2 regions of the Methylobacterium sp. 22177 genome follow, and region 2 is predicted to be linked to the other one. Evidence: predicted binding sites of a transcription regulator. Region 2 holds the regulator's gene; the other holds the start of a gene.
What was found. Region 2 encodes LexA, which represses DNA repair genes until DNA is damaged. Its sites were predicted from a motif close to TGTTCNNNNTGTGTTCNG; they were not measured.
Positions count from the first base shown of each region.

Region 1: ACTJK8_RS16115 (nucleoid-associated protein) is a predicted target of LexA. The motif match lies at 4,248-4,265, and genes of this name have one in related genera.

Region 1 is NZ_JBQEPK010000016.1:42,422-57,720, forward strand. Features, by position in the region: gene ACTJK8_RS16095 (metallophosphoesterase family protein) at 1-248, opposite strand, end outside; gene ACTJK8_RS16100 (DNA-binding protein) at 501-1,214, shown strand; gene ACTJK8_RS16105 (hypothetical protein) at 1,542-2,867, opposite strand; gene ACTJK8_RS16110 (hypothetical protein) at 3,209-4,051, opposite strand; gene ACTJK8_RS16115 (nucleoid-associated protein) at 4,383-5,417, shown strand; gene ACTJK8_RS16120 (hypothetical protein) at 5,383-6,813, shown strand; gene ACTJK8_RS16125 (hypothetical protein) at 6,998-8,113, shown strand; partial or broken gene ACTJK8_RS16130 (IS110 family transposase) at 8,337-8,457, shown strand; gene ACTJK8_RS16135 (aminotransferase-like domain-containing protein) at 8,834-10,339, shown strand; gene ACTJK8_RS16140 (sulfite exporter TauE/SafE family protein) at 10,313-11,068, opposite strand; gene ACTJK8_RS16145 (aldehyde dehydrogenase family protein) at 11,091-12,611, opposite strand; gene ACTJK8_RS16150 (nuclear transport factor 2 family protein) at 12,895-13,293, shown strand; gene ACTJK8_RS16155 (NAD(P)/FAD-dependent oxidoreductase) at 13,306-14,694, shown strand; gene ACTJK8_RS16160 (ABC transporter ATP-binding protein) at 14,772-15,299, opposite strand, start outside.
Region 2 is NZ_JBQEPK010000004.1:154,442-169,740, forward strand. Features, by position in the region: gene gltX (glutamate--tRNA ligase) at 1-296, opposite strand, end outside; gene ACTJK8_RS06865 (ComEC/Rec2 family competence protein) at 490-2,784, shown strand; gene lexA (transcriptional repressor LexA) at 2,778-3,506, opposite strand; gene ACTJK8_RS06875 (hypothetical protein) at 3,756-4,205, shown strand; gene ACTJK8_RS06880 (hypothetical protein) at 4,224-4,439, opposite strand; gene ACTJK8_RS06885 (NRAMP family divalent metal transporter) at 4,520-5,761, shown strand; gene fae (formaldehyde-activating enzyme) at 5,824-6,363, shown strand; gene ACTJK8_RS06895 (hypothetical protein) at 6,403-6,867, opposite strand; gene ACTJK8_RS06900 (error-prone DNA polymerase) at 6,912-10,202, opposite strand; gene ACTJK8_RS06905 (Y-family DNA polymerase) at 10,199-11,962, opposite strand; gene ACTJK8_RS06910 (ImuA family protein) at 11,889-12,674, opposite strand; gene ACTJK8_RS06915 (collagen-like protein) at 12,900-13,826, shown strand; gene ACTJK8_RS06920 (TIGR03862 family flavoprotein) at 13,852-15,069, opposite strand.

The DNA.
Region 1 (15,299 bases), on a different contig from region 2:
CGGACGAGATAGCGCCGACGGCCGTTCAGGCGGGCGAAGATCGAGCGGGCGCGGTCCTCGGGGCAGCGGTAACAGAAGTCGCCGAGGTGCCAGACGGTGTCTTCGGACCCGACGGCGGCGTTCCAGTTCGCGATGAGGGCCTCGTCGTGCTCCTCGATCGTGGCGAAGGGGCGATTCAGGCCGAGGCGCGGTCCGAGGACGGCTTGGTGATGCCAGTGCGTGTCCGCGACAAAGTGGGTCTTGGGCATGGAAGCCTCCGGTTGCGGAGGCTCGCGATCGCGGGCTCCGGGTTTCAGCGGGATCGGGGCGGGCTCGCGCGTTTCATCGGAGGACCTTTTCGAAGGGACAGGCTCGCATCCGGAGCGGTCGCGGGCGGCACGGCGCGCGACTCCGACGGGAGCGGGTTGCGGTAGCGCTATCGTGTTACCGCTACCGCGAAGAATGCGTTTTCTTAACCGTGTCCGGGCGATGGTCGGGGCCTTATCCCCAGGAAGTGCCGGATGCCGACGCGGGAGCAGGTCGATTGGGCCGCCAGGAAGGTACTGGCGGATGGCGGGCGGGTCTCGCTGCGGACCGTGATCGCCGCGCTGAAGGCGGGGCCGGCGCGCGGGGGCTCTTTCCGGGACGTGGGGCCGCTTCTCAGGGACTGGAAGGCGGAGAGGGCCTACCGCCCGCGGCTGGTGCCGGCGGGTCTCCCGGAGCGCCTGCAGGCGGTCCTGGGCAAGGCGGCGGCCGAGATGTGGGAGGCGGCCGGGGCAGAGGCCGCAGCGGCACTCCTGGTGGAGCGGGACAAGCTGGCGGCGCGGGCCCGGGCCGGGGACGAGCTCCTGGAGGAGGCACTGGCGCGGCTCGACGTGGCGGAGGCCGAGGCGGCCCGGCTGCGCGAGCGGGTAGAAGGGTTGGAGGAGCGACAGGAGAAGGTCCGCGCGGAGGAGTTCTGGGATCGCGTGATGCGCGAGGTGTTCGAGATCCTGCCGACGGACGGCGCGATGAGCGCGGCGGAGATCCTGCCCTTGCTCAAGCGGGCCACGGTGCGCGGGGCGGCCGGGCACCGCGAGCCGCTGACGAAACGGACCCTCCGCAAGAAGATGGCCGGCCGCGCCGAGCAGGGCTGGTACTTCGTGGCCGGGATGGACGGGGCCTTCTCCCGCGGCACGTTCCCGACCATGGGCCGTAGCAAGAGGCCCGCCCTTGCCGAGGCCGATCCGGCCTAGGCCCCTGGGGGATCGGGCCAAACAGGGTTCGGGAGGCATGCATCCCGAGGCCCGGCAAGCCGGAGGTCCGGGTGTTCGTGTCCTACTGGCACGTCGGCCGGGCGTTGCGGCGAAGGCTGAGGCCGCACGGAATCAGCCGGGGCACGGGCATGGCCGGGCCGGGCCGGGCTCGAAGGCATGGCGCGGGCGGCACTCGACGTCGAGGTGAGCCGGGCGGCGGCCAGGCCCGGTTGGGCCAGGCCGAACCCGGGCCCCGCCCGGCGATGCCGCCCGACCGGGTGTCGGGCCTCCGAGACGATCGGACGGATGTCGGGGACCGGGAGGGCGTCAGGCTTCCGCGAGCTCCGCGCGGAGCGACGCGTCCAGCTCCGCCTCCTGGCGCTGGTGCCACGCCATCCTGAAGGAGGCGATCAGCCCCTCTCCGAGCACGATCGACCATTCCGCGAGCTCGGGGGTCAGGAGCCTGTCGACCCAGGGCCGGGGTGCCGCGCGGAAGGGCACCAGGCCTCGGAAGCGCTCCAGCAGCTCGTGCTCCTCCTTCCGGGCCGGGACGAGTTGCTCCTCGTTCTGGCTGCCGAAATGGACCAGGGCATTCCGAAGCTGCATCAGCCTCCTCATGTCCTCCAGGCGCGCCGCCTTGGCCCATTCCGGTCCGAGCAAGGCGTTCGCGACGGTCTCCCATCGCTGCGAGAGGGGCCCGGGGCGAAAATGGTCCTTGTCGATCGTGAGAACGGAGGCGGGGAGATCGCTGCCTTCCCAGCGCTCCTTGCGCGACCTGGCGACGAAGTAGCCGATCGCGTTCATGAACGCCTCAAGGCCGCAGGCGACCTGGAGGACGGCCGAGGAAGGCCCCTCGGTCCCATCAGGATCCTCCAGGGACATCGCCAGGGCGGTCCTGGCGGCCCGCATCGCCCGCCCGGACCAGTTGGGAAGCGTGATCAGGCTCTGGCGTCCACCCTCGACCCGGACGGCGACCCAGTTGAGGCACTCGCCCGCGGCACCCGGGTGACCCAGCACGACGTCGATGCCCGTCCGCCCCGGCGCGAGCCAGGGGTTGGCTTGCGATTCAGTCGGAGCGGCGGCGGGGCCGACGACGCGAACCTGGAACTCGGCCGGGACTTCCCCAGCCACCGCTCCGCAGCACGCGATATAGGTGCCCGGCCCGCCGCACGCGCATCCGGCGGTCAGGCTCCTCACCGGATCCTCCGCGCCGAGCTCGCCGATCCGCCGAAACAGGTCGGCCGCGCGTTCGAGGCCGGCCGGGTCGGATGAGCGGGCCGCCACGTGGGCGGCTTCCGAGGCCGCGGCGTTGGCCGGGGCGGGTTGACGGAAGGCGAGATGGACCGACGCCGCCAACAGGCATGCTTCCATGCGCTCGGGCGAGCGGGGCGACCGTTCGGAGACGAACATCAACTTGCGGAGGTAGGCCCCGGCTGCCCTCAGGTCCTGGCGCGTGAGGTAATGTCGCGTCAGGGCATCGTAGTTCTCGACGCACAGGTCCCAGGCCCCGGCCTCGCGGCGCAGTTCGGCGGCGAGCAGGTGAAGGGATGCGCGCCTTCGGGCCTCGGCCTCGTCCTCGCGATCGAGGGGCGCCTTTGCCCGCGCGGTCAGCGTCGCGGCACGCTCAAGGCTAGCCGATACCTCGGCGGACACCTGTTCCGGGCTGGTCCGAGCTTCCACGGGGGCGAAATGCGATGCCGCCAGCCATCGGTCCGCCGGCGTGTCCCGGGGATCCGACGCCCAGGGAAAACGGGACGCCTCCGCGAGCCGGCGGGGGTTGGGGAGCGCGTTTGACCCGGCCACGGAGCCATCCATCTTCCGACGCCTCGCCATGAGGTCGTCGGCTTCCAGATGAGCGCCGTCCCGTTAGGAAACCTTGACGCTACGATCCACGGGGACCTTCCGCGGTCCTCCCGCTGCGTTGATGGTTAAGCGTCGTGCCCGCCGCGGCTTCGTCCGCCGGAGCGAGCCCGACGACCGCCTCCGGCTCCTCCTCAAGGCCCGGGGGACGGCGCCGGCTCCGCCTCGTCGGGGCGCACGCCCGGCAGCAGCACGGTTCGGCCCCATCCCTCGATCTCGATCGCGCCCGTCGCCGGATCGTACGACCTGAACCCCGGGATCTGGTTCAGGAGCGGCAGGGCGGGGTCTTCCTTCCGAGGTCCGGCCAACGGCGTGGCCGGGGTGGCGACCCGCCGACCCGTGGCATCGATCAGCACGATCGGCTCCGGCGCGTGGATCGAGGACACCACGCGGCAATCGAGCGCCCTCGCCAGGGCCGCGAGATGCCCCTCGAACCGAGGGAGCCCGTCGCGCGGAGGCTCGCAGGCGACCTCCCTCACCCCCCGGTTTCTCCGGAGGTCCAGCGCGATCCAGCCCAGCCTCCCGATGGCCGCCCGGGCCTCGCCTTCGGGATCGAAGGTGCTGAAGTGCCCGTCATCGAACCGGAAGCTCGCCTTCGTACCTCCCCGCGCCTCGTGAGCGGCCAGCTCCTCCGCGTACTGCGTCCTGTAGGCGGCCTCGCATTCCGCCACGGCCTCGTCCCACGCCGCGAAGACGGCTGCCGCCTCCGGGAGTTGGCGCATGGCGTCCAGGGCCGCTCCCGATCCGTTGGCGAGGATGCGGCCGTCCCGGTTCAACCAGCCGGCACCGCTGACCGCCAAGCCGTGCACGACGGTCGCATCGGACAGGGGACCGACCGCCGGCGCGAGGACACCGCGTTGGCGGGGGAGGAAGCTGGTAAAGCGCTGCGGCTCGGGAAAGGGCTCGTGGAGCCCGCCATCGATCTCCGCCGGTTCGCGGGCAGGCCGCAGCTGTCTAAGGTCGGAAAGATCGGCCATGGTCACATCCGTCATGGGCGCATCGGGTCGCCCCAGCGTGCCAGCCCGGCTCGCAAGTCACGAACCGACGCCCGTCCGCGGCTTGCCGACCGTTGATCCCGACCGTGGCCGCCTTCGCCCCGTCGGGCGCCGCGCTCCCCGTAAGCCGTTATCGCCGGCCGGCTTGCGGAACGCATTGCAATCGAGCGGAGGCCATGAGAACATAAGGAGAACAAGCCCGATCCGGAGATTCGCGGCGGGAAAACGACCTTAGGTCGGCAACCTTGGCGGCGATCGCTCGCATCCGCCGCTATGCTGGTTCCGAAGTGGTTGCGCGGCCCAAGGGAGCGAGATGAGTTTTTTGACCGATGCGGAGAAGGATGCCCTGTCGATCAGGCGCATGATCTTCCACGTGGTCGGCAAGGATCTGGAGGAGCCGACCTTGTTGCCCGAGATCGCCCCTCCCCAGGAACCGGCCTTCTTCGTCGGACGCGTGCGCTCGGCCTTGTCGGGTAACCTCTTCGCGTTCCGCGAGGGTTCGGCCGTCGAGGCCGCGTTACGCGGTATTGCCGGCGGAGGCGACTTCACCGCCGGCACGCAGGCCTTGGCACGCGACTTCCACACGCGGCACCGCACCGGGACGAGCAACGGGGCGTTCCTCGTGTTGGAGCTCGACGTCGGTGCGGACGTCCCGATCTACGCCTTGGTGAAGTACGACCACGACGAGGTGATCCGGTATTTCCTCGGCGCCGCGCAGCCGCAGTTGGAGCGGCTGCAAGAGGCTTTCGTGAAGAAGCCCGAGGCCATGCAGAAGATCGCTCTCGTGCGGCTGGCGCCCGGCGGCGGGGGGCACGTCATGGTCCGCGACCGCAGCAAGCGGACGCACATCTCCGAGTATTTCGAGGGCTTCCTCAACGCGCGTCGGGTCAACCAGCCGGGCGACCTGTCCGGCAAGTTCGTCGAGGCCGTGAAGGCGGCCTACAAGAAGCACAAGGTCGAGCTGTCCGCGGACATGCAGGCCGGGGGCGTCAACCGGCTCTACGACGTCCTGCGGCAAGGCGGTCGGCAGTACGATCCCGAGGACCGCGAGCCGCTCTTGGCGGCGCTGTTCGGCGCCCTTCCGGAGAACGCGCCGATCCGCGGGACCATGGAGCGTGAGCTGCGGGACCGGGGGTTGGCGGAGGAATCGTTCGAGATCGATCCCGAGCGCGTGCAGAAGCCCCGTAAGCGCGTTCTGGAGACCCAGGAGGGCGTGATGGTGCTGTTCGACGAGGCGCACCGGCCGACCGAGACGGACATGCCGGATGGGCGCAAGCGGATCGAGATCCTGACGGCGGGCATCCTGAGGGACGATGTCGACACCGAAGACCGTTCACGCCGCCGTTGAGGCGAGCCGGCGCGCGCCGGACTTCGTCGTCAACGAGGATGCCGGTCGGCTGACCGTCGCCGGCACGCTGTCGCGCGAGGCGCTCGCGGCGTGGCAGGCCGTCGCCGATGCGGACGCGCCGTGGCTGACCCTCGATTGCCTCGACGCCTCGGACGACGTCGTGGCGCCGCGCGAGGTCCCGGACGGCGACCGCGCTCGCCTGACGCTGACCTACGCGACCCGGCGTGGGGCCGAGCACCTGTTCACGCCCGAAGGCTGGCGCTCGCTGCTTCTCGACGCCGACCGCGCCTGCCGCGTCCGCGTGGTGCGCCTGGCGTTCCTCGCGGCGGCGGACGGGTTCCGGACGCGCGGGCACCTCGTCGAGGCCTGGACCGATGCCCCCGCGGGCGATGCGCCGCCGGAGACGCGGTCCGAGCCGGGACCGCGGCGGGTCGTCCGCAGCCAGTCCCCCGAGCTGATGGCGCCGCCACGGATCGATCCGTACGTGGCGGCATCCACCCGGATCGAGGGGCCGGCGTCGGCCGCGTGGCGGGAGGCCGCCGGGCAAATGATCGCGTTGTCGCTCCCGAACGAGCTCTACCGGGACGGCGGCGCGGCGATGGTCCTCCTTGCCGGCCAGCCCCCGCGGAAGCTGGTGCTCGGGATTGCCGGCGCCGACGTGGGCGCGGACGCCATCGACGCGCAGCAGGCCGCGGCGGCCTGGGTGTACCTGGAGGGGACCGACGTCGAGGTGCGGCACACCTTCCTGTCGGCCGAGCTGTCGCGGGAATGGACCGCGGGGGAAGGCTTCCGGGCAGGCTTGCCGAAGCGCGTCGGCCCGGCCCTCGATTCGGCTCGGCTGCTGTACAAGGCGCACCTGCGCGCGGGCAGCAAGGACACGCTCAAGGCCCTCGCCGACCTGCGAAAGACGCTGTCAGACGAGGTGCAGAAGCTCCTCCAGCAGTCCCGCGACCTGTCCGCCGCCGTCTGGCGCGACGTGGCGGTCGCGATCGGGGTCCTGGTCGTTCGGCTCGCCGTCGACGGTGCGAAAGGCGGTGCCGGCGGTGCGGGGTTCGCCTGGCTCTACGCCGTCGTGGCGGCGTATGTCGGCATCTCCTACGGCGTCTCGCTGTCGACGAACCGCAAGTTCCTCGGGGTCGTCGAGCGATCGAGGGCGGCTTGGCGGCCAAAGCTCTACGGCTTCCTGGACGACGCGGATTACAAGGCGCTCGCCGACGAGCCCCTCGCGGAGGCCATGGCCGCCTACCGGCGCGCGGAGGGCCGGACCACCGCTATCGTCGCAGTCGTCGTCATCGCCATGCTCGTGGCCGCCGCCATGGAGGCTGGCTGCATCGACCCGAATGCGCTCCGCAGCTGGTTGGCGACGGCGAATGCCGGGGTGCCGGTCATGCCGTGAGGTTCGACGGCGCGGCACGGCGGGCTACCCCTATCCCGGCGAGCCTGGTCCCTTGCGAGAATGGCTCGCTGCCAGCCTGCGTCGCCGCTACCATCCCGTCCCGCTGAACCTCACGGAAACAAGTGACCGGTAACGTGGGCCGGCCCGTCGCCGTCGAGAGCGACCGGGGGAGCGAGCGCCGGCCGTGTCCGTCAGAAACTTCCGCCACCGTTACACGCCCGCCGGACAAGGGACCGCCGGGCAGGATCCGCTCCCGCTGACGACGACCGAGATTGCGGATGCCGCGATCCGCGAGATCGTGCAGATCTCGCTCGGCAGCGCGCCGTTCGACCTCTTCCTCGACCAGCTCCTCGTCCCGAACGTTCGCCCGTTCCGCTGGATCGCCCAGCTCGGGCAGATCCGTGAGACGCGTACGGCGCTCTCGGGCCTGTTCGGTCGGTTCGTCGCCCGTGCCTACCTGACCCGGTACTGCGGTCATCGCTACTTCGAACCCATCCGGGCCAATCTCCAGGCCCTGGGCGGATGGCCTCATTTCACGGTCCAGAAGAACCTGCCCGGCGATTTGCCGGACTGGATCGTGGCGACGGCGGCAGGAGCGAACACGTTCGCCGTCGCCGAGGCCAAGGGATCCCATAACGGATCAGGGCCCATGCCGTCGTTGTCGGCCGCGATGGCGCAGGCTCGCCGCATCGACATCCTGTCGAACGGCAGCAAGCTCAAGGTGAAGCGCTACGCCATCGCCACCCGTTGGGCCGTGCAGGGCCACGCTCGGTTGCAGGACCCTTACCTCTGGGTGGACGATCCCGAGGAGGGCGAGGTCGATCCGACCCCGAAGGACCTCCGACACATCAGACGCAGCATCGCGCTCGGCCACTACGCCGCCTTCGCGGAAGGCTTCGGACTTCCCGAAACGGCGCACGCTCTGCTGAGGGCGAAGCTGGAAGGGCCCGGTCGCCTCGACCTCCCCCGCGGGGACCAGACAATCCTGTCCGTCGCCGCGGACGAACCCTATCCGGCCATCGCGGCTGCCGTAGTGCCGAACGGCGTGATCCCGCTGCCGCGCGACGCCGACCTCGACACGTTCGGAGGGGCGCTATCGACCCTGTTCGGCGAGAGGGTCGCAATCCTCGCCGTCCGCATCGACGCGATCCTCGCCGCGGATCGTCTCGAAGAATGGGGCGGCGGTGCTTCGCCGATGCCGCCCGACCCCTCCTTCTGGCGGTTTCGCCGCGAGCAAGGCGACGGCTCCGAACAGGTTCCGCTTGCCGAAGTCAGGCTCCAGCGCCTTGTGGTCGGCTGACCTCGACGCTGCTCGTGCCAGTCCCCCGCGCCCGCCTCGGATCGATGGACGACGTGTTGGCCGGGGGCACACAACGGTGGTACACACGATGCTCGAAGACGGGCGCCGCGAGCCCCGTTTCCCTAGGGAAAGCGTGAACTGGGGTACAGTCCCCCCCTCTCCGCCACACCAGTCCCTAGAGGGATCACCCTCGGGCGCGTGCCGAATTCGCGGACCGTCGCAGCAGCTCACCCGACTGGAGACGGAGTTGCTGGCCTGGCATCGTCTCGGCGACCGCGCTGGCCGCCTCGGTGAGCGAGCCCGAGCGCTGCCGCTCCGGTCGGCAGTTCGCGGCCTCGTGCGGCACCTGCCGCGGACCTGCGGCCGCGGCCGCCTAGCAGCAGGACGAGGAGGTTCTTCCCGGTCGCGAGGACGATGAGCGTCGATGGCGCATCGGTCAGACCGGGAGCCGGGATACTCCGCGTAAGGTCTCGGACGTCGTAGCCCGCGAAGCAGAGCGGGGCCCAGCTCGCGAAGACCGTGAGGGCCAGCGGTCAACACGAGCGACTGCATGGACAGGCCGGACACAGGACTGCACCCGACCCACGCGCCAGAAGCTCTGTTCGCCAGCGGCGATGCGGGAGCCATCCACACAGGGCTCCGCGAGGAGAGGAGCCGATCCTGAAGCGCTGGCGCCATCCTTGCCTTGGGTGACCCGTCCCCGAGCAGGAGCCGGATGTCATGGCTATCACAGATCATGCCCTCGCTTGGACGCAGCTGTTTGGCGAGCTTGACCGGAGCGGCTTGGCGCTACACCTGCAGATCCGCCGGGCGATCGTGACGGCCATCGAACGGGGGCTGTTCACCGCGGAGGCCCGGCTGCCTTCGACGCGCCAGCTGGCGTCCCTGCTCGGTGTCGCCCGCAACACAGTGGTGAACGCGTATCAGCAGCTCATCGACGAGGGTTTCCTGGTCGCTCACGAGCGCAGCGGGATCTTCCTGGCGCCGGATCTGACCGTCTCCGAAACACGCGGCCCGTCCCACGGACGGACGATCGCGTGGTCGCGGCGCTTCGCGGTCCGGCCCGCGCAGCTGCGGCAGATCACCAAGCCCCGGGACTGGCTCGACTATCCCTATCCCTTCCTGTTCGGCCAGTTCGATCCGTCCCTGTTCCCGGCCAACGACTGGCGCGAGAGTGTGCGGGCAGCCTCCGGGGTGTCCGAGATCAACGCCTGGGCGGGCGACCTGATCGACGAGGACGATGCCGATCTCGTGGAGCAGCTTCGCCTGCAGGTGCTGCCGCGGCGGGGCATCTTCGCGAGCGCCGACGAGGTGATGGTCACCATCGGCTCGCAGCAGGCGCTCTCGCTGCTGATCCAGCTGCTGGTCGGCCGCGACACGCCGGTGGGCGTCGAGGACCCGAGCTATCCCGATACCCGCAACATGCTGACCCTCGCCACCGACGACCTCGCGGCGCTCGCCATCGACCGGCACGGGGTCGTGCCCGATGCCGCCTTCGCCAGCCGGAACGTGGCGTTCGTCACCGTGGGGCATCAGTGCCCGACCACCGCGGTGATGCCGCTGGAGCGGCGCCGTGCCCTCCTCGAGGCCGCGCGGCGCCACGACGTCGTCCTGGTCGAGGACGATTACGAGGCCGACCTCGCCCTGGCGGACGAGATCCCGTCCCTCAAGAGCCTCGATGCGGACGGCCGCGTGATCTATGTCGGCAGCTTCTCGAAGGTGCTCGCCCCGGGCCTGCGGGTCGGCTACGTGGTGGCGCCCCGGGCCGTGATCGCGGAGCTGCGCGTGCTGCGGCGGCTGATGCTGCGCCACCCGCCGTCGAACAATCAGCGCGCCACCGCGATGTTCGTGGCGCTCGGGCATTACCGCACGCATCTGCGCCGGACCGCCGGCGTGCTGGAGGAGCGCGCCGTCCGGATCGCCGGTCTGCTGCCCCGCCTCTTGCCCGCGTTCCGCTGGCGGCGCGACCCGGGGGCCACGAGCTTCTGGGTGGAGGGGCCTGCCGACCTCGATGCCCGGGATCTCAGCGTGCGCGCCCGCGCCCGCGGCGTCCTGATCGAGCCGGGCGATATCTTCTACGCCGATCCGGAGGCCGGCCGGGCCTGCTTCCGCCTGGGCTTCGCCTCGATCCGCACCGACCGGATCGAGGCGGGCCTCACCCGCCTCGCGGAGCTGGTCACGCCGGCCGGAATCCCCGCGTCACAGGGGATGGCCGAGCAGGTCTGAGACCGCCTGCACCGCGCTCGTGACGGCGACGGTGCAGAGCAGCAGGATCGACAGGGCTCGATGACCCCGTCCGGCACCGAGCCTGAGAACCGCTTCGCCGAGCCGGCTGCCGGCGACGATGAGCGGGATGCCGACCATCACCGGGAGCACCAGGGAGGCCCCGAAGAGCCCGGCGGTCGCGAGGCTGACGGCGCTGGCGATCGACGTCGCCAGGAAGAATACCAGCAGCGAGGCGCGCCCCTGCTGCGGCGAGAGCGGCGTCGCGAGATAGTAGGCGACCACGGGCGGACCCGGCATCGCCGCGAGCCCGTTGCACAGGCCGGCGGCCAGCCCGACCGCCAGGGTCGCGCCGCCGCGCGGGAGCCCGGCGAAGCGAAAGCCGCGCAGGAGAGCGACGGTCCCGCAGCCGCAGACCAGCGCGATGCCGAGCCGGGCGACGTCCGGGCTCGCCGCAGCCAGCGCGGCGACGCCGAGCGGCGATCCGACCACCGTGCCGGCGACGAGCCAGCCGAGCGACGGCCAATGGCAGGTTCGGCGCGCCCGCGGCAGGTCGGACAGGCTCGCGCAGAACTGGAGGGCGACGGCGAGCGGGACGCACTGGCTCGGCGGCAGCGTGAAGCCGAGCAGCGGCACGGCAGCCAGGGCGAACCCGAAGCCCGTGAAGCCGCGGATGAGCGCCGCGGCGAAGATTGCGGCGGCGATCGCGATCAGGGTTGCCGGTTCAGCCATCGGTAGAGCGGGCGCCACCGCCCTAGCGCATGTCGACCACGATGGTCTTCTTGCGGGTGAAGTGCTCCAGCATCGACTCCAGGGAGGCCTCCTTGCCGAGGCCAGACTTCTTGAATCCGCCGTAGCTGAGGTTCGGCTGGATCGTCAGGTTCTGGTTGACTTGCACATAGCCGGCATCCAGCGCGTGCGACACCCGCAGCGCCCGGCGCAGGTCCCGGGTCCACACCGTCGCGGCGAGGCCGAATTCCCCCGCATTCGCGGCCTCCAGGACGTCGTCCTCGTCGGAGAACGGGACGATGCAGGCGACCGGTCCGAAGATCTCGTCGCGCATGAGCGGGCTGTCCTCGGTCAGACCGGTGAACAGGACCGGCTCGACGAACAGGCCCGCGGCGAGATCCGGCGCGGCCGGCAGGTGCCCGCAGCGCACGGCCCGCGCGCCCGGCGTCGCCTCGCCCCGGGCGATGTAGTCCATGATCTTGGCGCGCTGCCGGGCGTTGATCACGGTGCCGATGTCGGTGGCCTCCTCCAGGGGATCGCCCATCCGGAGATTCGAGACGGCGGCGGCCAGCCGCTCGACGAACCGGTCGTGCAGCTCAGCGTCGACGTAGATCCGGCTCGAGGCGGTGCAGCTCTGGCCCTGTCGGGTGAAGCGCATCCCGGCCACCGCGCCCGCGACGGCCCGGTCGAGGTCCGCGTCCGCGAAGACCAGCATCGGGCTCTTGCCGCCGAGTTCCAGGCTCACCGGGATCAGCTTGTCGGCGGCCTCGCGGTAGATCGCCTCGCCCACCGCCTGCGAGCCCGTGAAGGTGACCTTGGCGACGTCGGGGTGCCGGACCAGCGGCGCCCCGCAGGCGGGACCGGTGCCGCAGATCACGTTGAGGACTCCGGGCGGCAGGAGATCGGCCAGGAGGCGCGCCGCCTCGATCGTCGCGAAGGGAGCCTCCTCGGAGGCCTTCACCACCACGGTATTCCCGGCGACCAGGGCCGGACCGATCTTGAGCGCCATCAGCACGAGGGGCACGTTCCAAGGCAGGATCGCCGCCACCACGCCCAGGGGCTCGCGCGTGGTCAGCGCGAGCATGTCAGGGCTGAAGGGCAGCGTCTCGCCCTTCAGCTCCGTGGCGAGACCGCCGAACATCGCGAGGATATCGGCCGCGGTGGCGATCTCGGGGCGACACTCGGTGCGGATCGCCTTGCCGGTCTCGGCGGCGAGCAGGGGGGCGAGATCCGGAGACGCCGCCGCGATCCGGCGCCCGCCCTCGGCCACCAACCGCCCGCGCTCGCGGGCCGGAACCCGCGCCCAGGCCTGTCCGGCAGCACGGGCGGCCGCGACCGCCGTCTGGACGTCCGCCGGGCCGGCCGCGGGCGCCTGGGCCAGGGCGCGCCCGGTGGCCGGATCGAGGACGGTGAGGCAGGCTCCGTCCACCGGGCCGACCAGCGCGTTCCCGACGAGGTGGCGCCCGGCGAGGGCGGCCAGGAGGTCACGCACGCCCTGGGGGAGGCGCGCGCGGCCACCCGCCAGGCTCTCGGATTCATTCGACATGGGCGGCTCGCTCGCGGTCGGACTGGGGCGTCCGGGCGTCGATACGAGCGCCCCGGGCGTCGCGACAGGTCCAGGCGGTGGCGAGTGAGCGGGCCAGGCGCAGCCCGGTGTCCTCGGGCTCCGGCCGACCGGACCCGCTCCGCCGCTCCTGTCGGGCGCCTCGGCTGACCCGCCAACTGGATGCGTCGTTGGCCTCCGTCTGGACCTCGTCGGGCGGACGGCGGCGGCGCTAGGTCGTGGCGGACGATGGCCGCCTGCGGGCGCGCAAGGGGAGCGCAGTGCGATGACTGAAGCGACGACCGAGGCGGAGCGCCACGCCCTCCTGGAGCGCCTGTTCGCGGCCTTCAACCGCCACGACGCCGACGGCGTCATGGCCTGCTTCACGCCGGGGGTCGTGTTCGACACGGCAGCCGGACCGGAGGCGCACGGCCGCCGGCTGACCGGCCAGGACGCGGTTCGGGCGGCCTTCGTGGCGGTGTGGACCGACATGCCGGACGTGGCCTGGACGGTGTCGCGCCACACGCTGGCCGGGGAGCGGGCCACGTCGGAATGGCTGTTCACCGGCACCCGGGCCGACGGTGGCCGGGTGGCCGTGGAGGGCGTCGACCTGTTCGTGTTCGAGGGCCGGCTGATCGCCCGCAAGAGCGCCTTCCGCAAGGACCGCCCGGTCCAGGCGGCCTGAGGGAGGCGGATCGTGAGCCTGACCCCCGATCCCGTTCCGAGCCCGACCGGCGCGCCCTACGATCCGACCTACGACCCGCTGACCAGCGTCACCCCGGGGACGGACCGCGCCTACGCGCCGACCTACTGGGTGGCCACCGCCGGCCCGCCGCCGGCGGATGACGGCCCGATCACGGGGGACGTCGACGCGGACGTGGTGATCGTCGGCTCGGGCTTCACCGGCCTGTCCTGCGCCCTCAGCCTCGCCCGGGACCACGGCATCAAGGCCACCGTGCTGGAGGCCAACCGGGTCGCCTGGGGCTGCAGCACCCGCAATGGCGGCCAGGGCCAGAACGCCTCGGGCCGGCTCAGCCGCTCGCAGTGGATCGCCCGCTACGGCCGCGAGACCGCGCTCCGGCTCCACGCCGAGATCCTGGAGGGCTTCGCGTATTTCACCGGCCTCGTGCGCGAATTCGACCCCGATCCCCAGCCCGGCGGCCACATCTACGTCGCCCATCGGCCCCGCACCTTCGCCAAGCTCTCGGCCGAGTCCGAGGTGGCCAACACGGTCTTCGGCTACCGCACCCGGATGCTCGGCGCGGACGAGCTGCGCCGCGACTGGATGGACGAGGCCGGGGCGGTCGGCGCGCTCCACGAGCCGCTGGGGATCGGCATCCATCCGGCCAAGTTCGCCTTCGGTTACCTCCGGGCCGCGCGGGCGGCCGGGGCCAAGGTCCATCCGGCCAGTCCGGTGCTCGGGATCGACCGCGACGGCGGCGGTTTCCGGGTGCGGACGCCTCACGGGACCGTGCGGGCCCGCGCGGTGGCGATCGCCACCGGCGGCTATACCAGCCAGGGGCTGCACCCGCGCCTGCGCAGCCGGATCATGCCGATCCTGTCGAATTCCCTGGTCACGCGGCCCCTGACCGCCGACGAGATCGCGGCGACGCTGCGCACCACCACCTTCGTCACCGACACGCGCACCCTGCGGTTCTACTATCGCCGGCTCCCCGACGGCCGGGTGCAGATCGGCAGCCGCAGCGCGATCACGGGGGCGGACGCGACCCATCCGCGCCATCTGCGCCTGCTGGTCGATGGCCTGCACCAGAAGTTCCCGGCCCTCGCGGGGATCGAGATCGACTATTCGTGGTGGGGCTGGGTCGATGTCAGCCACGACATGATGCCCCGCATCGTCCAGCCCGAACCGGGCGAGCCCCTGTTCTACGCCCTGGGCTACGGCGGCAACGGCGTCTCGTTCTCGGCCCAGGCCGGCCGCCGGCTCGCCGGGCTGGTGGCCGGGCGCAGGCCCGCGGGCCTGCCGATCTTCGAGGGCGCGCTGCCGGGCCACCCGTTCGCCCCGTTCCGGCGGATCGGGCAGCGGATGCTGTATCGCTGGTACCACCACCGCGACGAGGCGGCCTGAGCCGGCTACAGAACGGATTGAACGGGCCGCCCCGCGCATTCGGGGCGGCCTTTCTCGCACGGGGGAACCCGGCGGGATCAGGCTGCCTGGGCCCGGTCGAAGTCCGGCGCCTCGATCTCGCCGACCCGGTGACAGGCGACGTAGTGGCCCGGGCCGGTCGCCAGCAGGGCGGGATCCTCGGCGCGGCAGCGCTCGACCGCGAACGGGCAGCGCGCAGCGAACCGGCAGCCGGCGGGCGGATCGATCGGGCTCGGCGGCTCGCCGCGCACGAGGTAGCGCGCCTTCAGGGCATCCCGCGCCGGACCGGCCGGTACCGCCGCCGAGATCAGCGACCAGCTGTAGGGATGGCGCGGGGCGGAGAAGAACGTCCGGGTCGGCGCCTGCTCGACGATGCGGCCGAGATACATCACCGCGACCTCGTCGCAGAGATGCTGCACGACGCCGAGGTCGTGCGAGATGAAGATGTAGGCGAGGCCGCGCTCCGCCTGGAGCTTGGCCAGGAGGTTGAGGATCTGCGCCTGGATCGCGACGTCGAGGGCCGACACCGCCTCGTCGCAGACGATGATGTCGGGCTCGGTCGCCAGCGCCCGGGCGATGCACAGGCG
Region 2 (15,299 bases):
TGATAGGCGCGGCCCGCGGCCAGCAGCTCCTCGGCCACGGCGCGGTGGCGCTCGGCGCGGGCGAACTGGAAGACCACGTCGCCGTCCCAGTCGAGGCCGAGCCAGGACAGGCCGTCGAGGATCGCGTCGATCGCGCCCTTGGTGGAGCGCTCCCGGTCGGTATCCTCGATGCGCAGCAGCATCTTCCCGCCGGTGTGGCGGGCGTAGAGCCAGTTGAACAAAGCCGTGCGGGCCCCGCCGATGTGCAGGTAGCCGGTGGGCGAGGGGGCGAAGCGCGTGACGACGGCTGAGGACATCGGTCCGGTATGTTCCGGGGCTGGTCGCGGACGGAGCGCGACGGACGGCGAAGGGGCGGCGGAGCGGCGAGGGGCTCGACAGGGCGCCCGTAGCACGAAGAGCCGGCTGTAGCACGGGCCGGCGGATGCGTTAAGAATCGCCCGCAGAATCGCTCGGCCCCGACGACAGGTCGCGCGGAGCGGGGCGGCGGCGATGCGGCGGATCGGCGCGAGGCGGGCGGGCGGCGCGGTGGCGCTGATCGGCCCGCGCGTCCGAGCCCTCCCGCCCGCCCTACCGGCGCTCCGCGGCTGGGTCGCCGCCGGTCTCGCCCGCGAGGCCGAGCAGCGCCGGCTGTTCCCCTGGCTGGCAGTGGCCTTCGGCGGCGGGATCCTGGTCTACTTCGCGGCGGCCGACGGCGCGCCGAGCCTGGCCGCGCCCCTGATCGCGGCCGCCTTCGCGCTGGCGCCGGTTCCCGTCCTCGGCGCGCGGCCGGCGGCCCTGGCGGCGGCGCTCGCGGTGGCGGCCGCGCTCCTCGGCTTCGCGGCGGCGACCTGGCGGGTCACGCAGGTCGCCGCGCCGATCCTGACGCGCACCACGATCGGTCCGCTCGTCGGAACGGTCGAGGCCCTGGACGAGCGCGAGGTCGGCGCCCGGCTGGTGATCCGGGTGGAGAGCTTCGCCGGCCTCGCGCCCGAGGCGCGGCCCGCCCGGGTGCGGGTCTCGTTCCGCAAGACGCCGATCCCGCGCCCCGGGGACGTCGTCGCCGCCACGGCGCGGCTGCTGCCGCCCCCGGAGGCGGCCCGGCCCGGCGGCTACGACTTCGCCCGGGACGCCTACTTCCAGGGGATCGGCGCGGTGGGCTCGCTGGTCGGCGCGGTCACCGTCCGGGCGCCGTCCGAGCCGCCGCCGCTGGGCCTGCGGCTCGCCGCGGCACTGGACGCGGCCCGCAACGGGCTCACGCGCCGGATCGCGGAGGCCGCCGGCGGCCAGGCGGGCGCGGTGGCGGCGGCCCTGGTGACCGGCAAGCGCGGCCTCATCGGACCGGCGACCAACGACGCGCTCCGCGCCGCGGGCATCTACCACGTGGTGTCGATCTCGGGCCTCCACATGGTGCTGGCCGCCGGCGTGGTGTTCTGGCTGGTGCGGGCGGTCCTCGCCACGGTGCCGCTCTGCGCGCTCCTCTGGCCGATCAAGAAGATCGCGGCCGGCTTCGCCATGGTCGGCGTCACCGCCTACTGCGCCTTCTCGGGCTGGGACATCGCGGCCGAGCGCTCGCTGATCATGACCCTGATCATGCTGGGCGCGATCCTGGTGGACCGGCCGGCCCTGTCGATGCGCAACCTCGCCCTCGCGGCGCTGATCGCCCTGGCCCGGGAGCCGGAGGGCCTGCTCGGCCCGAGCTTCCAGATGTCCTTCGGCGCCGTGGCCGGGCTGATCGCCTGCGCCCGGCTGATCGACGGGCGGCTGTTCGTGCGCCCCGGGGCCGGGCGGATCGGCCGCCTCGTCGGCACCGGCCTCTCGGCGGTCACCGGGACCCTGGCCACGACCCTTGTGGCGCAGGTCGCGACCGCGCCCTTCGCCACCTACCACTTCCAGACGGTCCAGCCCTTCGGGCTCGTCGGCAACGCCCTGACTCTGCCGCTCGTCTCCCTGGCGGTGATGCCCGCCGCGGTGATCGGCTGCCTCGCCTATCCCTTCGCCCTCGACCGGCCGGTCTGGTGGCTGATGGGGCGGGCGGTGGCCGGCATGCTGGCGATCTCGGACTGGATCGCCGGGTTCGAGCGGGCGAGCCTGGTGCTGCCGGCCTTCGGCGCCGCGGCGCTGACCCTGCTGACCGCGGGCCTGCTGCTGGCGACGCTGCCGGCCTCCCGCCTGCGCTGGCTCGCCGTGCCGCCGGTCCTGCTCGGCCTCGGCCTCGCGGCCCGGCCCGACCGCTACGACCTCTACGTCGACCGGCAGGGCGCGGGAGCGGCGGTGCGGGGTCCGGACGGGCGGCTCGCGGCCCTCGGAAGCCCCTCCGGCTTCGTCCTCGAGCAGTGGCTGAAGGCGGACGGTGACGGGCGGCGGCCCGCGGCGCTCATCGTCCGGTCGGGCAGCGGGCGCTGCGACCGGCTCGGCTGCACCGCCCGGCTGCCGGACGGGCGGGCGGTCGCCCTCGTCCGGGACAGGCGGGCCTTCCCGGAGGACTGCGCCCGCGCCGCGGTGCTGATCACCTTCCTCGCGGCGCCGCCGACCTGCACGGGCCCCCTGGTGATCGATCGGCAAGTCCTCGCCGCCCGCGGGGCCGTGGCCCTCCGGACCGACGGCGACGGCTTCGCCGCGCGCTTCGCCCGGGACGACGGGCGCGCCGTGCCCTGGCGGCCGGCCCCGGGACGCGATCCGGGACGCGATCCGGGACCGCCGCGGCCGGTCACCGCGGAGCCGGGCGACCGCGCCGCGGAGGACGGGGCCGCCGCGCCGGGCGGAGACCTCGCTCCCGGCGACGCGCCGGCCGAGCCGCTTCAGTAGCGGCGGACGAGGCTGACGAGGCGGCCCTGGATCCGGACCCGGTCGGGCCCGAGCACGCGGGTCTCGTAGGCCGGGTTGGCGGCCTCCAGGGCGATCGAGGAGCCGCGGCGGCGCAGGCGCTTGAGCGTCGCCTCCTCGTCGTCGATCAGCGCCACGATGATGTCGCCGGTATTGGCGGTGTCCTGCTTGCGGATGACCACGAGGTCGCCGTCCAGGATCCCGGCCTCGACCATCGAGTCGCCGCGCACCTCGAGGGCGTAGTGCTCGCCGCCGGCCACGAAGTCCGGCGACAGGGTGATGGCGTGGCTCTGGTTCTGGATCGCCGAGACGGGCGTACCGGCCGCGATCCGGCCCATGACGGGGATCGAGATGGCCCGGCCGGACTCTTCGATCATCCGCGTGCTCGCCGGGGCCGGCGGCTGCTTGGACTTGCCGCCCTCGACCACGCTCGGCGTGAAGCGGCGCGGCTCGGCGGGGGTCTGGGGCGCCGGCGCGGCCTGCGTCAGGCTCTCGGGGATGCGGATCACCTCGATGGCGCGCGCCCGATTCGGCAGGCGCCGGAGAAAGCCGCGCTCCTCCAGCGCCGTGATCAGCCGGTGGATGCCGGATTTCGACTTGAGGTCGAGGGCATCCTTCATCTCGTCGAACGACGGCGGGACGCCGCATTCCTGCATCCGGCTCTGGATAAATCGCAGGAGGTCCAGCTGCTTGCGCGTGAGCATCGACGGGGGACTCGCGGCTTGGCGGACCGCCACGTGACGGTCTCCGAAACAAATCACGAACAGGTTAAACGTTCCGCAAGTGTTCCGCAAGAGCGGCACCGCCACGCTCGGCGCGCCGCGGCGCGCCCGCGGGACAAGGCGGAGAAACGCATTGACGGCGCAAGCGGAGCCGTTTCAATGCACCGCGGTGCCCCGCCGGGCAGGCGGCGGATCCGGGGCGCGGGCTGGGACCCTCTTGGAATGACGAGGATGCGACGACCCGCGGCTCTGCTGCCCCTCGGCCTCGCCGCCCTCGGCCTCGCCGGCTGCACCACCGGGTTCTCCTACATCTCGCGGAACTACGTGGCGCTCACCCCCCAGGTCGTGACGATCGGCTGCAAGGAGCCCTACGAGGTCTACGACAACCGGCAGCTGCGCCGGATGCTGATCGTCTCCAACGCCCTGCGCGAGTACACCGGCTGCAATCTGAGCGAGGTCCGGATCGATCCGGAGCCGGACGCCACCCGGGTGAAGCGCTTCCGCACCGCCGCCCGGGCCTATCTCGACGAGACCGTGCGCGAGGATTGCCGGATCACCGGCGAGACCGTGTTCGATCCGCTGAAGACCGAGTTCGCCTACGCGTGCGACGCGCCGATCGAGAAGCGCGGCACGGTGGTCCCCCGCCTGCCGGGCCGCAACCCCGGCCTCGGGGTGCGCTGACCGGCCGGCGGCGCGCCGTCAGGCGCCCGGCTTCGGGAAGGTCCGCTCCGCCGCGTCCCCGGCGGCGGCGAGCAGGGCGCGGGCGAAGGCCCGGGCCTCCGCCCGGTCGAGCACGATCGCGGCGGTCACCGGCGCACCGCCGAGGTCGGCGAGGGCGAGTTCCAGGCGCACCCCGTCGGGCACGGCGCTCGCCTGCAGGCTCCAGCCGGAGCCCCGATCCGTGCTCTCCGCCATCTCACGCTCCTCCCGCCTGCCCCGGGAAAACGCCGCAGGCGCCCGCCGGAACCGCCCGTGCGCGGGACTGTTCCCGAGCCGTGCCCAGCGCTTCCCTGCCTCGCCTGTCCGCTTACCTCAAGGCCGCGGGCCCCGGACTCGTGGTGATGCTGGCCGATACCGATGTCGGAAGCCTCATCACGGCGGCCCAGAGCGGGGCGCGCTGGGGCTACGCGCTGCTGCTCCTGCAGATCCTGCTGGTGCCGATCCTGTACGTCGTCCAGGAGCTGACGGTGCGGCTCGGGACCGCCACCGGGCGCGGCCACGGCGCGCTGATCCGGGAGCGGTACGGGCCGGTCTGGGCCTGGATCTCGTACGGCGGCCTCGTGGTCGCCGGCCTCGGCGCCATCGTCACGGAATTCTCCGGCATCGCCGGCATCGGGGACCTGTTCGGGGTGCCGCGGCTCGTGAGCCTCGGCCTGCCGGCCTGCCTGCTCCTCGGGCTCGTCCTCACCGGGAGCTACCGGCGCGTGGAGGTCGTGGCGATCGTGGTCGGACTGTTCGAGCTGGTCTTCGTCGGGCTCGCCGCCGCGGCGCGGCCGAACGTGTCCGAGATCGTCGCCTCCTTCGGGCACATGCCGCTGGGCGACGGTCAGTTCCGGGTGCTGATCGCCGCCAATATCGGCGCGGTGATCATGCCGTGGATGATCTTCTACCAGCAGTCGGCGATCGTCGATAAGGGCCTGGGCTGGGAGCACGCGCGGCGCTCGCGGCTCGACACGCTCGTGGGCGCGGTGATCTCGCAATGCGTGATGGGCGCGATCCTCGTCGCCGCCGCCGCCACGATCGGCAAGGCCGGGCAGGGCAGCGCGAAGGGGCTGGAGACCGTCGGCGACCTCGCGGGCGCCTTCACGCCGGCCCTCGGGCCGTGGCTCGGACAGGTGGTGTTCGGGGTGGGCATCGTCGCGGCGGCCTTCGTGGCGCTCAACGTCGTGGCCCTGGCGCTGGCCTGGGGGTTCGGCGACGTGACCGGCCGGCCCCACTCCCTGGAGCAGTCCCCCCGGGAGGCGCCGGCCTTCTACGGCGCCTTCGCGCTCGCCGTCGCGGCGGGGGCGGGCGCCGTGCAGCTCGTGCCGAACCTCGTGGCGCTCAACATCGCCGTGGAGGTGATGAACGCGCTGCTCCTTCCCCTGGCGCTCGGCCTGCTGATTCTCCTGGCCACCCGGGCCCTGCCCGAGGGACAGCGCGTGGCGGGCGCCTACAAGTGGCTGGTCTACGCGGTGTCGGGCCTCACCGTCGCCTTCGCGATGGTCGGCGTCCTGGACGGGGTGGGCCTGCTCTGACGCGATTGACGCGGGGCCCCCGATGATGTCTCCCGCGGGCTCCGATCAGGTGGAGTTCGAACATGCAAGAGATCTGGTTCCGCGCGGGCGAGGCCACGGTGCTGGCGGCCGAGGGCCAGTACACCGACGCCATGCCGGAGGTGCTGATCGGCTCGGTGCGCGGTCCGGTGGGTCAGGCCTTCGCGTCGATGATGGGGCAGGTCCAGGGCCACACGCGGATGTTCGTGGTGCGCGACCTCAACCAGCTGGTGCGCCCGGCCACAATGATGACCACCAAGGCCACGATCCACACGGCCGAGTACGTCGAACTCCTCGGCGGCGTGGTCCAGGCCGCCACCGGCGACGCGATCGTGGACTGCATCATCGAGGGCATCCTGCCCAAGGACGGGCTCGACGAGCTGTGCATGATCATCATGATCTGGCTCGATCCCCGCTGCGCGGAGGACGACAACCTCGACCAGAAGGACCTCTACCGGACGAACTACGAGGCGACGAAGCTCGCCATCGCCCGCGCCCTCAAGGGCGAGCCGACGGTGGACGAGCTGATCGCCAACCGGAAGACCGTGAAGCACTACGCGCTCGACGGCGTGATCGAGTACTGATCGGCCGCGCGGACCGCATCCTGCCGGCTCAGGTAAGCCTCAGCCCGGCGGGATGCGCCCCACCGAGCAGAGGGTGCGCACCGTGCTGCTGCCCGGGTCGGTGTAGCAGGAGGCCGACCAGCCGTTCTGCTGGATGAACGACTTGCGCCGCTCCGCCAGCGCGGTCCGGTAGGCGTTGGCGATGATCGGCTCGACGGTCGCGGCCGGCTCGCCGACGAGGATCTCGGAGGCCACCGACAGGTCGCGGAAGAAGGCCGCCGAGGGGGCCGGCTCGGCGGAGGTCGCCTGCACGATCGGCTCGGCCCGGCAGGTGACGTCGAACTTGATCGGGCCGGCCACGCGGATGTCGATGCTGGGGCCGGCGCGCTTGCCGACCCGGCCGCCGATCGCGCCGGCGATCTGGCGGGTGAGGTCGTCGCAGCTGTCGGCCCGGGCGGCCTCCGCCAGGAGGGGCAGGGCCGCGCAGGCGGCGAGGAGGAGGCGCGGAACGGCGAAGCTCGACATCGCCGCACTCTACGCCCGGCGCGGGGCCTGTCGAGGGGCGCGCCTCAGTGGAAATCCCGGCTGCGGTACACGCGCCGGTCCGGGGGCACGCCGAAATCCGTGTTCTCGGGCGGCAGCCTCATGCCGGCCTCGCGCAGGTCGCGTAAGGAGGCGGTGAGGTCGCGGAACCCCTCCGCCACGAGGTGGACCACCCCGTCCGCCCGCTGGATCCGGCCGCGCACGGCGAGGAACCGGGCCTGCATGGCGGCCCGGCGGTTGGCCTCGAACACCGCCTTCCAGACGATCACGTTGGCGATACCGGTCTCGTCCTCCAGGGTCAGGAAGACCACGCCCTTGGCGGTGCCCGGCCGCTGTCGGATCAGCACGAGGCCCGCCACCGTGACCCGCGCGCCCTGGGGCAGGGCCGGATCGAGATGGGCCCGGGCCGGGATCGCGCCGATCCGGGCCAGCCGCCCCCGGAAGAAGGCGACCGGATGCCCCTGCAGGGACAGGCCGGTGGCGGAATAATCCTCGGCGACCGCCTCGGACGGGGCCAGGGCCGGCAGGTCCACAGCCGGCTCGTGCCGGAACAGGCCGTCATCGGCGTGCCAGGCGAAGAGCGGCAGCGGCGCGTCCAGCAGATGGGCCCGGCGCTCGCTCGGATCGGCTCGGGCGGCCTTGCGGGCCGAGGTCCCCTCCAGGGTGCGGACCATCCAGAGGGCGGCGCGCCGGTCGAGTCCGAGGGAGCGGAACGCGTCCGCCTCGGCCAGGCGCTCCAGGGCGTTGCGGGGCAGGGCGAGGGACGCCTGCAGGCCCTCGATGCTGGCGTAGCCGTTGGCGCGCAGCCGCACGAGCCGGCGCATGGCGGCCTCGGGCAGGCCGCGCACCGCGCGCAGGCCGATCCGCACGGCGTGCAAGGCCGGATTCCCGCCCGGCTCCAGGGTGCAGTCCCAGTCGCTGGCGTTGACGCAGACGCCGCGCACCTCGACGCCGTGGGCGCGGGCGTCGCGCACCAGCTGGGCCGGCTGGTAGAAGCCCATGGGCTGGGCGTTGAGGATCGCCGCCAGGAAGACGTCGGGGTGGCGGCACTTCATCCAGGCCGAGGCGTAGACGAGGAGCGCGAAGCTCGCCGCGTGGCTCTCCGGGAAGCCGTAGGTGGAGAAGCCGCGGATCTGCGCGAAGCAGCGCTCGGCGAAGTCCTTCGGGTAGCCCCGGCGGGTCATGCCGCCCACGAACTTGTCCGCGAACCCGCCGATCGAGCCGACATGGCGGAAGGTCGCCATGGCACGGCGCAACCCGTCGGCCTCGGCCGGGGTGAAGCCCGCCGCCGTGATGGCGATCTGCATGGCGTGCTCCTGGAACAGCGGCACCCCGTAGGTCTTCTGCAGGACCTCCTTCAGCTCGTCGGCCGGGCCGTGGTCCGGGTGCGGGGCCGGGTACTCCACCGGGTCGATCCCGGAGCGCCGCCGCAGGTAGGGGTGGACCATGTCGCCCTGGATCGGGCCGGGGCGCACGATCGCGACCTGCACCACGAGGTCGTAGAATTCCTTCGGCTTCAGGCGCGGCAGCATCGACATCTGCGCCCGGCTCTCGACCTGGAACACCCCGACGGAATCGGCCTTCGCCAGCATCGCGTAGGTCGCGGGATCGTCCTGCGGCAGATCGGCCAGCGTCGCGTAGAAGGTGCCGTGGTCCCGCTCCAGGAAGTCGAGGCCGCGCTTGAGGCAGGTCAGCATGCCGAGCGCCAGCACGTCGACCTTCATCAGCCCGATCGCGTCGATGTCGTCCTTGTCCCACTCGATGAAGGTGCGGTCCGCCATGGCGCCGTTGCCCACCGGCACGGTCTCGTCGAGCCGGCCGCGGGTCAGCACGAAGCCGCCGACGTGCTGCGACAGGTGGCGCGGGAAGCCGATCAGCTGGTGGGCGAGGTCGAGCGCCTGACGGATCGCGGGGTTCTCCGGGTCGAGGCCGGCCTCGCGCACGTGCCGGTCCGGCATGCCGGTGCCCCAGGAGCCCCAGACCGTGTCGGCGATCGCCGCGGTCACGTCCTCGGTCAGGCCCAGGACCTTGCCGACCTCGCGGATCGCCATGCGCGGGCGGTAGTGGATCACCGTGGCGCAGAGGGCGGCCCGCTCCCGCCCGTAGCGGGCGTAGAGGTGCTGGATCACCTCCTCGCGGCGCTCGTGCTCGAAATCGACGTCGATGTCGGGCGGCTCGCCGCGGTTCTCCGAGATGAACCGGGCGAAGAGCAGCCGGTGCTTCGACGGGTCCACCGCGGTGATGCCGAGGCAGAAGCACACGGCGGAATTGGCCGCCGAGCCGCGGCCCTGGCAGAGGATGCCCCGGCCGCGGGCGAACTCGACCACGTCGAACAGGGTCAGGAAGTAGCGGGCGTAGTCCATCTTGGCGATGAGCCGCAGCTCCTCGCGGAGCGTCGCCGCGACGGCGTCCGGGACCTCGCCGGCGTAGCGCCAGCGCGCCCGCTCCCAGGTCTTCTCCTCCAGGTACTCCTGCGGCGTGCGCCCGGGGGGCACGGGCTCGTCCGGGTACTCGTAACGCAGCTGCGCCAAGTCGAAGGCGCAGGCCTGCGCGATCTCGACGGTGCGGGCCAGCGCCTCCGGGTGGTCGGCGAACAGCCGCGCCATCTCGGGCGGCGGCTTCAGGTGGCGCTCGGCATTGGCCTCCAGGCGGTAGCCGGCGTCCTCGATCCGGCAGCCTTCGCGGATGCAGGTGACCACGTCCTGGAGCGGGCGCCTGTCGGGATGGTGGTAGAGCGCGTCCGAGACCGCGACCATCGGGGCGCCGGAGGCCGCGCCCAGCTCGGCGAGCAGCCCGAGGCGCCGCCGCTCGTCGCCGCGGCGCGTGTGGCTCGCCCCGAGGAAGGTCCGGCCCGGCGCCGCGGCGGCCAGCGCCTCCAGCCGGGCCCGGAAGCCCTCCGGCAGGCGCCGGGCCGGCGGCATGGCGATGAACATCTGCCCCTCCGAGGCCTCCAGCATCTCGGCGAAGGCGAAGCGGCAATCGCCCTTGCGGACGCGCCGGTTGCCGAGGGTGAGCAGCCGGCAGAGGCGGCCCCAGGCCTCGCGGTCCATCGGGTAGGTGACGGCCTCGAACCCCTCCTCGGTGACGAGGCGCACCCCCGGCAGGATCCGGATCGCGGTGCCCTGCGGTTCGAGGGCGCGGGCCGCCGCGTGCGCGCGCACCACACCGGCCACGGTGTTGCGGTCGGCGATGCCGATGGCCTCGAGGCCGTAGGAAGCCGCCTGCGCGACGAATTCCTGCGGGTGCGCGGCGCCGTGCAGGAAGGAGAAGTTCGTGGTGACGGCGAGCTCGGCGTACGGGAGCTGAGGCGCGGTCACGCGAACAGCCCGTGGACGTACCACGCGGCCGGGCGGTCGGGGGCGTGCGGGCCGTCGCGGTAGAGCCAGAGCCGGTGCCCGGCCTCGCACTCGATGCGGTAGTAATCGCGATCCGCGCCGGGCTCGCGCCACCATTCGGCGGCGATCCGCTCCGGCCCCTCGGCATGGGTGACCCGGTGGATCCGGGCGCGCCAGCGGAAGCGCCGGGGCGGCCCCTCCGGAACGGTCGAGAGCACGTCGAGGGCGGCCTCGCCGCGGGGGAAGATGACCAGGGGGCGGGGCGGGAGGTCTTCGGGCCAGGGGGACGCGCGGGTGCGCGCCTTCCCTTCCATCCCTGTGCGGGAGGTTGCCCCCATCGGGGTCGAACGCCGCCCTTGATCGAGGAGCGCACCCGGCCCCCCCTCCCGTGCGGGGTAAGGTCGGGGTGAGGGACGGGAAGCGTCGGGATCGAGCACACCGCCGCCGTGAGAGGCGGTCGCGCCGCGTCCCGCAGGACCTGATCCCTCTCCCTGCCCCTCTCCCTGCCCCTCTCCCTGCCCCTCTCCCTGCCCCTCTCCGGCCACCCAGACCCGGCTCCGGTCGGCCCGCTCGGGCAGGTGGCTCGCCCGGGGCTCGAGCCGCAGGAGCGCCCGCCCGAGGCGCTGCGCCAGGGCATCGGCCAGGACGCCGACCCCGTCGGCCGCGGACGCCGCGCCGAGATCCGTCTGGCGGGCCGGCATGGGACCGGTCACCGTGACGGCGAGCGCCACCGTCTCGAACCCGAAGCCGGCGTCGAGGGCGGAGCCCAGCCGGTCGAGGCGCAGGGAGACGAGGGCCGCGACCCGCTCCGGGCAGCGCTCGGGGCGGGACAGGCCGAGATCGAGGACGCGCAGGGCGCCGTCGACCCGGTGCAGGCTGAGGCGCAGGGCGCAGGCGCCGAGCCCGTCCCGCTCCAGCCGGGGGGCGGTCTCGGCCATCAGGTCCCGGACGGTCCGGACGATGTCCGCTTGCCGCCCGATCGGGTCGAGGAAGCCGCGCGCGGCGGCGTAGGCGGCGGCCTCCGTCAGGGGCGCCAGCGGCTCGGGCCGGCGGGCCAGGGCCTGGTCGAGGCGCAGGAGCAGCGCCGCGCCGAAGCGGCGGGCGAGGGGCCCCCGGGGCAGGGCGTCGAGTTCGCCGATCCGGCGCAGGCCGAGCCGCTTCAGCCCAGCGACCGTACCGGGATCGAGGCGCAGGGCGTCCACGGGGAGAGCCCGCAGGGCCTCGGGGGCCCCGCCCGGCGGCACCACGACCCGGCCGCCCCCGCCATGCCGCGCCAGCGCGAAGGCGCCGCCGGGCGTGTCGGCCAGCGCGATCGCCGCCGGGACGCTGCTCCGCGCGAGCCGGGCGGCCAGGTCCGCGACGAGGTTCGCCTCGCCGCCGCGCAGGTGGCTCGCGCCGGCGACGTCGATGTAGAGCCCGTCCGCCGCCTCACCCGGCCCGAACGGCGCCACGAGGGGCGCGTACCCGCTCGCCCAGCGGCACAGCCGCAGCAGGGCGTCCCGGTCGGCTTCCGGGTCGGCGGGATAGACCTGGAGCGGGACGCCGATCCGCGCCCGGACCCGGCCGAGGGGCTCGCCGACCCGGAGGCCCAGGGCGCGGGCCTCCGGGTCGAGGGCCACGAGCCGCAGCCCGCCGGACCCTTCGGCCGCCACCGCGAGGGGGCCGCGCTCAGGCGCGAGACCCGCCCGCCGCAGCCGCGTCACCGGCCAGTGGCTCAGGCAGATGCAGACGATGCGCGGCATGGTCCCACTCCACAAGCCAGTCGCCGCCCCGCCCGTTGCGGCAGCGGTCGAGCCGCGCCCGCCAGCGCGGCCTGTCCAGAGTCCCGAACCGGTCCCGCGCCGCCGGCGCCGCCGCGATCCGCCAGCGGGTGGCGGCCCCGTTGGGCAGGCTGGCGGGCGCCGGCCGCAGGATCAGCAGCAGCGGCGGCGCGGGCCCTTCCGCGGCGAGCTGCAGGCGCCGGCCCGGCTTCAGCGGCAGCCCGTCCCGCAGGAGGCCGATCAGGGCCGTGAGCGCCCGCGCGTGCAGGGCCGCCTCCAGGGCGCGGAACACCTCCGCGTCGCTGCCGGCTTCCAGCAGCAGCAGGCGGCCGGGGTCGAGGCCGAGGCCGGCGAGACCGTGCCCGTAGGGCAGGGGCTGGCCGGGCGCGGCGGCGATCAGCGCCTCTCCGGGCGCCCGGGCGAGGTGGCGGGCGCAGAGCGCCAGGGCGAAGCCCAGGGCCGCGATCGCGTCCGCGGGCTCGGCCGGCGCGATCTCGTGGGGCGGCCCGAGGACGAGGCCGCCGCCGGGCAGGTGCGCGTCGAGGTCCGGCACGCCGAGCGGCAGGACCAGGGACGGATCCCGGCCCCGGTCCGGCGGCGCGAGGCGCACCCGCAGGGCCGCCAGCCGGGCCCGGGGATCGCTCGGCGCGAGCGCCGCCTCGGTCTCGTCCGCAGGGTCCAGCCCCATCTCCATCGGCTCCGGTCATGCTGGACGATAGGAACAGAACAGGAACAGGCACAAACGGTTTCCGCAGGGTCCCGGAATCGCGCGTGGCGGCAGCGGCTTGGCCTGTGGACGGCTGTGGACGCCGGTGGACTCGACAGCCACCTCTGGGTTCGAGGTCACGGTTGACCGCAATCGCAGGGCGAGACCAATGTCCCGACGCCGCGCGCGTGACGCGGCCGGACCGGACCGCGCATGCGCTCAGCCCTCAGCTCAGCCCTCACCCTGACGTTCCTGCTCGCCCTGGCGGGGGCGGCACTCGGCCAGCAGGCGGATCCGCCGGGTGCCGCCGGTCCGGATCCGGCCGCGTCCGCCCCCGCGACGGGGCGGTCTCGCCCGGCCCGCCCGCGGGTCCGCCACGCGCAGGCCCCGAGCCAGCCGATCATGGTCTACGACGCGCGGATCGAGGCCGGCGACCTGCGGATCTCGGGCTCGGTGCGCAAGCCCGGGGCGATCGTGGTGCTGGACGACGACATCTCGATCCAGGCCGACCGGCGCGGCCGGTTCACCTTCCGGCTGCCCTACCGGCCCTCGACCTGCGTGGTGACGCTGAAGGCGGAGCCGGACGAGCGCGAGGCGGTGGTGGCGAACTGCGCGCCCGAGGGGCCGCCCGGACCGCCCGGTCCCCAGGGTGCGGCGGGACCGGCCGGCGAGACGGGCCCCAAGGGTGAGACGGGCCCCAAGGGTGAGACCGGTCCCAAGGGCGAGCAGGGGCCCAGGGGGGATCAGGGGATCAAGGGCGAGCAGGGCCCTCAAGGCGAGCGGGGCCTCAAGGGCGATACGGGTCCCCAGGGCGAGCCCGGCCCGAGAGGAGAGCCCGGTCCCGCGGGCGCGGTCGGCCCACAGGGCGCACCGGGTCCGAAGGGCGACGCGGGCGCCGCGGGCCCACGGGGTCCGGTCGGACCGCAGGGCGGCCCGGGTCCGAAGGGCGAGGCCGCCGCGGCCAGCCTGCGGCCCGTGCGCAAATCCGACTGCCCGGGGGGCTGCACGATCACCTGCGGGACCGGCGAGATGCTGGTCACGGCCCACTGCCTCAAGGGCGGCGCGCCGGTCTACGAGGGGGAGGGCGCCAGCTGCCCGGCGGAGGCGTCCGGCATCGTCGGGTTCTGCACGCGGCCCTGAGGCGGGCAACCCTGATCCCGGCGGCTCAGCCGCCGGTCTCGCGCAGCCAGTCGAGCATCCCGGCGGCGGCCGCCCGGCCGCCCGCGAAGGCGCCCTGGAGCAGGTAGCCGCCGGTCGGCGCCTCCCAGTCGAGCATCTCGCCGGCCAGGAACAGGCCGGGATGGGCGCGCAGCATGGACCGCCCGTCGAGGGCGTCGAGCCGGACGCCGCCCGCCGTCGAGATCGCCCGCTCGATCGGCGCGGAGGCGGTGAGGGTGATGGGCGCGGCCTTGATCAGACCGGCGAGGGCCCCGGGCTCCGTCGGGAGGGCGCCGCCGGCCGCCTCGCGCAGCAGACCCGCCGCCGCGGGCGCGAGGCCCGCGGCCTTGCGCAGCCGGGTCCCGGCCGAGTCGCCCGGCCGGGACCCGGACAGGCGGCGGGCGAGGGCCTCCCGGGTCAGGTCGGGGCGGAGATCCACGACCAGCCGCGCGCTGCCCACGGCCGCGATCGCCTCCCGCAGGGGGCGCGAGAGGGCGTAGATCGCCCCGCCCTCGATGCCGGCCTCCGTGATCACGGCCTCGCCCCGCACCGTGGTGCCCGCGCAGGTGAGCGCCACCCGCTTCAGCGGCGCGCCGGAGAACCGCTCCCGAAACAGGTCGGACCACGCCGCCGCGAAGCCGGCATTGGCCGGACGCAGGGGCGCCACCGCCACGCCGAGCCCTTCGAGGAGCGGCACCCAGCGCCCGTCCGAGCCGAGGCGGGGCCAGCTGGCCCCGCCCAGCGCCAGCAGGGTGGCGCGGGGGCGGAGGTCCAGGGGACCGTCCGGGGTCTCGAAGCGCAGGCCTTCGGCGATCCCCGTGAGCCGGTGGCGGGTGCGGATCCGGACGCCAAGGCGGTCGAGCCGCGCCAGCCACGCCCGCAGCAGCGGCGAGGCCTTGAAGCTTTGCGGGAAGACGCGCCCGCTCGAGCCGACGAAGGTCGGCTCGCCGAGATCCGCGCACCACGCCCTGAGCGCGTCGGGCGGGAAGGCCGCGATGGCCGCGTCGAGGACGCCGCGCGGATGGTAGCGGGCGAGGAACTCCGCCCGCGCCTCGCTGTGGGTGATGTTGAGGCCGCCGCGCCCGGCGATCAGCAGCTTGCGGGCGACGGACGGCATGCGCTCGTAGACCGTGACCGCGCGGCCGGCCTCCCCCAGCAGCTCGGCCGCGGCGAGCCCGGCCGGCCCGCCGCCCACGATGGCGATTGCATCCCTGTCATCCGGCATGGGCCGGGAGAGCGACAGCCCGGCGCCCTCTGTCAAGGGCGAAGGCCGGATCGGCGCCGGGCGCCATGGGCTGGCCTCCGGCGTTGCGCTAGGAACCGGGTACGTCCGGACCTGCGTTCTTTCCGATCCCGGGCGCCGCGGATACCGGCACACCGGCCCGCGACCGCGGTCCGTCCGCACACCTCCTCATGCCGCCCCAGGCCCCGTCCGCCCCGGACGGTCGGCCGGCA